Linked DNA regions of Hoeflea sp. 108. Each later gene encodes a partner of the first gene's protein in a complex. Links are inferred from orthologs where the notes say so. Each region holds a gene or a part of one and is shown on either strand. Other genes may lie near its edges. The genes, in order: ssb and B015_RS0110870.

Region 1 (3,126 bases):
CCCCAGGAGGCGCGCGAGATCTATCGCATCGGCGAGGTCAAGCCCGAGGATGCCGAGTTGATCCAGCTTGCCGCCGGCAGTCCCGCCTTCATGGTCGAGCGCATCGCCTTCGACCGCTCCGGCCCGTTCGAGTTCACGGTCTCAACCATGCGCGGCGACCGCTACGAAATCCGTTCCGTTCTCCATCTCTGACCATCTGAAAGGTTTTTCCCATGACGACTTCCTACATCAGCCGGCTGGCCAAGCTCATAGACGGGGCAGCGAGCGCCAACGAGGCGGCATTCGAAACCGTCTCGGCAAGGCTCGCCGAGACGCTTGCCAATAAGGGGCTGGTGCATCTCTACGGCTCAGGCCATTCGGTGCTGCCATGCCAGGAGGCGTTTCCGCGCTATGGCTCCTATGTCGGCTTCAATCCGCTGACCGACCCGCGCGTCATGTGGCACAACGTGCTGGGCTCGGGCGGCGTGCGTGAGCTTCTGTGGCTGGAGCGCACCGAGAAATACGCCGAAAAATTCCTCGACCACCAGCCGCTCAACCCCGGCGACTCCATCATCATCTACGGCCATAGCGGCCGCAACGCTTCCGGCATCGACACGGCGCTCTACGCCAAGAAACGCGGACTGTTTGTCGTCGCCATCACCAGCAAGAACAATCTGGACAAGCCGGCAAGCCATTCCTCAGGCAAGCGCCTGGCCGATGCCGCCGACGTCGTCATCGACACGACCTCGCCGATCGAGGACGCGATCGTGCCGGTGAAGGGCTGGAGCCGCCCGGTGGCCGGCTCGTCGACGGTGCTTGCCATGATCATGACGCATGAGCTGATCGCGCGTACTGCGCAAAAGCTCGCCGACCGCGGCATCGAACTGCCGACCTTCGCCTCGCCGACAATCGAGGGTGTAACGCTGCACGACACCGACGTGATCTACGGCATCTATCGCGAGAAGATGATCGAGGCGCAGCGCAAGCATCTTGATTTCTTCAAGGACCGCATGCAGGGCGAGGCATAAGCCCTGCTCCTGACGTCAGAATGCTGGCGGGTCGTCCGAAAGGGCGGCCCGCTTGCATTTGGTGCGACTGGCTCTTGCCATTTACCGCCATTAGCGATAGAACAAAATAAGAACAAAAATGACTTGTGGACGGTATGTGGTTTTCCGTCGGCAGGGGGCGCGGGCGGAGCGTGCTTTGGGCTAGTGTGCGCCCTCACATTTTCTTGGAATTTTGGTTTCGGATAAGCGCGGAGCGGTGTCATGGCAGGTAGTGTCAACAAGGTCATTCTGGTCGGTAATCTGGGTGCCGACCCTGAAATCCGCCGTCTCAATTCAGGCGAGCCGGTCGTCAACCTGAGGATCGCGACCTCGGAAAGCTGGCGCGACAAGAATTCGGGCGAGCGCAAGGAAAAGACCGAGTGGCACCAGGTCGTCATCTTCAATGACAATCTCGCCAAGGTCGCCGAGCAGTACCTGAAGAAGGGCATGAAGGTTTACATCGAAGGCCAGCTCCAGACCCGTAAATGGGAAAAGGACGGTGTCGAGCGCTACACCACCGAAATCGTGCTGCAGAAGTTCCGTGGTGAGTTGCAGATGCTCGACGCACGCGGCCAGGGTGGTGACGCCGGCTACGGCGGTGGCCAGGTCGGCTATGGTGGCGGCCAGGGCGGTGGTTACGGTGGCGGCGGCGGTGGCCGTTCCGACTTCGGTCAGTCGAGCCCGACCGACAGCTATGGCGGCGGCAATCGTGGTGGCTTTGGCGGTGGCGGCGGCGGCAATCGCGGTGGCCAGGGCGGCGGCGGTTCGCGTGACCTCGACGACGAGATTCCGTTCTGATCCGGAATACTCCACTTAACATCAATATTCTTTGAGATAAGGCGTTGTTTCTCAACGCCTTTTTCTTTGCGTGTTTCGCGAAGCGAGTTCCGCCCTCTTTCAGTCGGGGCGGTACATCTTAACTGTGTGCAAACGCTGCGTGAACGCGGGCTACTTTTGTCAGATCGCGGTGGATACGGAACTTCGGCCTGCCGCGGATATGCCTTCGCTCGGCTAGGCCAAAACAAAACCTTCGCCAGCCGAAACAGTGGCGGAAGCTTCAAGGATTGAACATCGGTCGGCAGTGGCTACGACCTGCGACTGCGGCGAGAAGCGTACGAAGTACCTGGACATCGGAGTTGGGAAGCGCTCGCCGATCCATCACGGCAAGCTGCCGTCGCGCTGCCGCCTCGATGCTGATGCCGTGGGGCACCGACAACAGCCAGTCCACGAACACCTCCTCCGGCGGCGGCAGCGGCGATATGGCGGCCATCAACTGGCCGTCTATCTTCTTGCGTGGCGCGGTGACTTTTGCCCGTTCGTCGCTCGCGCTCATGCTTCCAATTCCAGTGCTGACAGCGGTCTGGAACAGCAGGCGAGGATGTAACCCTCGGCGATCTCGTCGTCTAGGATGCCGCCATTGTGGCTCATGGCGACTTCGCCGGAGATCTTCCTGACGCGGCACGTGCCGCACAGACCGAACTCACAAGCAGCAGAAATGCGAACGCCGTTGGCACGTGCAGCTTGCAGCACCGTCTGGTCGGCGGCGCAGCGGCCGTCCACATTAGAACCGACGAAGCTGATGGCAAACGCGGTGCTGCCTTCTGCGTCTTCATTTCCCGGGGCGGTGGTGATCGGCGACACTTCGGCGACAGGCGTGCCGAAGCTTTCCTGGTGATAGTGCGCCATGTCGAAGCCCGCCGCTTGCAACATGTCGCGCACTGCACGCATGAACGGGTCGGGTCCGCAGCAGAAGATCTCGCGATCGCGGAAGTCTGGCGCGAGCAGCGGTAGCCTGACGGCATCGATCCGCCCCATATGGCCGAACCAGCTCTCGCGGCTCGACCGCTCTTCGATCATGAATCCGAGCGACAGGCCCGGCATGCGGCTGCCCAGGAGTTCGAGTTCCTTGCGGAAGATGATCTCGTCGGGCGAGCGGGCGCAGTTGACGAAGGCAACGTCGGTCCATGGGGCGCAGTCGTTGAGCCAGCGCAGCATCGACATCATCGGCGTGATGCCGGAGCCGGCCGAGATGAACAGGTATTTTGCCGCCGGATGGTTGTGGTGAGAGAAGTTCCCGACCGGACCAAACGCCTTGAGGCGC
Region 2 (3,150 bases), 310 kb from region 1 along the record:
GGATTTCGACATGATCTTGTCAGACGAAACGGTAACCGCGCGGGGCAAGGCCCAAATTACGGATCTGATTGCGAGTGCGCTCGCTCGGCGCGGATCCCCGAAGGCTGGGTCGTGAGGGCGGATCCAGAAAGGGCTCGGGAAGCTGCGCGCAGCATCTTGCAGGAGTTCGGAGTAAAGGGGGCGCCGATCCCGGTCGAACGCATCATCAAGGCAAGAAACATCGTCCTTCAATATGCTCCATTGGAGGACGACCTCTCGGGAATGGCCTTCATAAAGGACGGTGTCGGCATCATTGGCGTCAACGCTCTGCACCATCCTAACCGACAACGATTCTCGGCCGCACACGAGCTTGCGCATCATGAACTGCATGCCGATGAGATTCGTAAGGCCGTTCACGTCGACAAGGGATTTCGGGTTCTGTTGCGGGATGACATCTCTTCACAAGGCATCGATCCGCTAGAGATCGAAGCCAATGCCTTCGCCTCGGAACTCCTGATGCCACGGGATTTTCTCGCGAGCGCGTTGGACGCAAGTGGATTGGATATCGAGGATGATGCTGGAATAGAGGCGCTTGCCAAAAAATTCCGGGTCAGCGCGTCGGCCATGCGATTTCGTCTGGCTGGACGCTTCTAGGTCGAGGCAGCTGGATGAGCTTCGTTTTCTTCGACACAGAAACAACGGGGCTTAGGCACGGCTTCGACCAGATCGTACATTTTGCGGCAGTCCGGACAGATAACAATCTCAATGAGATCGATCGGTTTGAGGCGCGTTCGCGTCTCCTGCCGCACGTGGTTCCTCACCCGAGCGCTCTGCGCACAAACGGCCTACCTATTGCGCGGCTGGTCGATGAGGGGCTTCCTTCGCACTATGAGATGGTCTTGGCCATCCGACGGAAGCTTCTGTCGTGGTCTCCATCGGTCTTCGTAGGCTACAATTCCATTCGTTTCGACGAGGAGATGCTTAGGCACGCCCTTTTTCAAACCCTTCATTCAGCCTATCTGACGAGCAATCACGGCAATTGCCGAGCGGATGCTTTGGGCCTGGTGATGGCCGCCTCGGCTCTTTCCCCTGCTTGCATTGCTGTGCCACTCGGTCCGGAAGGGCGTCCGGTATTCCGGCTGGAGCAGCTTGCGTCGGCAAATGAGGTCGCACACGCGCAAGCTCACGACGCTATGGCAGATGTCGGCGCCACGCTCGGTCTTTGTCGATGCGTGCATGAACGCGCACCTGAACTCTGGCAGCGCTTCGTACGATTTTCAAAGAAAGCGACGGTCGGCGATTTCGTTGACTCCGAGGACGGTTTTTTCCTCACGGAATTTTTCGCCAACGAGGCATACCACACGCCGGTCGTCTGCGTGGGCCGGGATCCGGAACAGCCTAACGGTCGGTTGTGCTTGCGGTTGGACATTGACATGGAGCGGCTTGCCTCGTTGCCGGATGAGGCGTTGCGCGCAGAACTGACAGCGAAGCCGAGCCCTGTTCGTCGCCTCAGAATCAACGCCGCGCCTACGCTGACAGCATTCTATGATGCTCCGGATCAGATGCTGAATGGCGCCAACCTCGACGACTTGGAAGCCCGTGCTCGCGAAATGAAAGAGGACGCGGCGTTCTGCGCCCGAATCGTCTCGTCCTACGTGGCCACGCGCGAACCACGCCCGCCCTCCATTCATGCGGAAGGGCGGATTTATGAGGGTTTCCCCGGACCTGATGATGAGGCTCGCATGGCGGCCTTCCATGATGCGAGCTGGCCCGAGGCGTTGGCCATTGTTCAGAGCTTTGATGACGAGCGCCTTCGAACGTTTGGCCTTCGCCTAATCTATTTTGGCGGTCGATCGGCCTTGCCAAATGATGTGCGGCTCATAGTGGAGCGCGGATTAACGGATCGGTTGATCGACGATGAAGCCGGCGGTTTGACGCTGAACCAGGCGCTGCAAGAAACGCAGACGTTATTGGATGGCAGTGGGGCTGAGGGCGATGGCATCCTGGCCGGCTACCGAAACTACCTGATTAACCGGATCGAGCGGGTGACTGAATTTCGTTCTAAGCAATTCGCGATCTAGCTTGGTTTGATCGCTATATGAGTGTGTGCGTGTCGAGCGGATGCTCTGCCGCTCTTCGAGAAAATCCTGCCTAACCTTTCAGAATCACGCGGTATGGTGCCATCAATCAAAGACCAAATCGCAACTTGCGGGTACGCGTTCGTCCAAGACTATCGTCCGGAAGTGGACACCCTTGGGGTCGCGACTGAGCTTGGTGTGCCACTCGCGCCCTGGGAGGGAGGACTCATCCAGAAATTAGTCCCTCGTGCCAGCGCGGCGCCAAACACTTATAGCGGGATTTATGGTCTCGACCGTTTCCCGTTTCATACTGATCTTGCCCATTGGCGTCAGCCGCCCCGCTATCTGCTGCTTCGCTGTATTAAGGGCTTTCTCGACGTTCCGACGCTCCTGATAGACGGGCAAACGATCGTCGATACCGTCACACTCGACGTCCTGACCCGCGCGATCGTCAAACCGCGACGGCCGCAGAACGGCGCCGTTCCTCTGCTGCGCCTCTGCGAACAAGTCGACAATGGTCACCGTGTCAGATGGGACGAGGTTTTCCTCAAGCCCGCCAGTAGGGTCGGAGAGGGAGCCAGCCAACAGATCACGACCCTGTTGTCGGAAGTCGATCCTCGGTCAATCGCGCTTGCTAATGCAGGCGACACACTTCTCGTCGACAACTGGCGCATGCTGCATGCGCGATCACGAGTTTTCGAAGGACGGGAGAGCCGGATGATTGAACGAGTCTATTTGGAGGCGTTGATTTGAAGCAGATAGTAAAAGCGGGTGATACGCCGGCCACGTGGCACCCAGAGGCGTTATTCGTCAAAGCCCAGCGGTATATTGAGAACATGCTCGCCGTCGACAGCGAGCAATGGGAGTATGCTCTTTGGTCGAGCCTGTCCCTCGAGTTTCTTGCCAGAGCCGCGCTTGCCAATGTCAGCCCCGCACTGCTGACGGAAAACAAGGAAGGCTGGTCTAGTCTTTTCCACGCCCTTGGTTTTGAACCGACCGAGGCAAAGTTTACGCCAAAGTCGATACCGGTCAGCGAGGCGTTCCGCCGCCTCGCGGCGATCTTTCCGGAGTTCACCAAGGAACATGCTGATTT

The links.
Region 2: the proteins of ssb (region 1) and B015_RS0110870 are in contact, whole or in part, in a crystal structure (PDB 3C94), measured with the Escherichia coli proteins. The link is inferred for Hoeflea sp. 108 from one-to-one orthologs.

What each region holds. Positions count from the first base shown.
Region 1 is NZ_KB890024.1:2,525,460-2,528,585, reverse strand. What follows is about bases 230-3,035. They hold ssb (single-stranded DNA-binding protein), read left to right. Parts: upstream 230-1,247; coding sequence 1,248-1,823; downstream 1,824-3,035. Other genes in these bases: B015_RS0112410 (hybrid-cluster NAD(P)-dependent oxidoreductase), read right to left, coding at 2,355-3,035; B015_RS0112415 (hypothetical protein), read right to left, coding at 2,083-2,358; B015_RS0112425 (sugar isomerase domain-containing protein), read left to right, coding at 230-1,007. Outside these bases: B015_RS0112430 (GntR family transcriptional regulator), read left to right, coding at 1-192; more of B015_RS0112425, read left to right, coding at 213-229; more of B015_RS0112410, read right to left, coding at 3,036-3,126. UniProt on the Escherichia coli protein: Plays an important role in DNA replication, recombination and repair. Binds to ssDNA and to an array of partner proteins to recruit them to their sites of action during DNA metabolism. Acts as a sliding platform that migrates on DNA via reptation.
Region 2 is NZ_KB890024.1:2,219,397-2,222,546, forward strand. What follows is about bases 24-2,853. They hold B015_RS0110870 (exonuclease domain-containing protein), read left to right. Parts: upstream 24-647; coding sequence 648-2,060; downstream 2,061-2,853. Other genes in these bases: B015_RS0110860 (helix-turn-helix transcriptional regulator), read left to right, coding at 24-115; B015_RS0110865 (ImmA/IrrE family metallo-endopeptidase), read left to right, coding at 112-633; B015_RS0110875 (TauD/TfdA family dioxygenase), read left to right, coding at 2,154-2,810; B015_RS0110880 (hypothetical protein), read left to right, coding at 2,807-2,853. Also shown: more of B015_RS0110860, read left to right, coding at 1-23; more of B015_RS0110880, read left to right, coding at 2,854-3,150. UniProt on the Escherichia coli protein: Degrades single-stranded DNA (ssDNA) in a highly processive manner.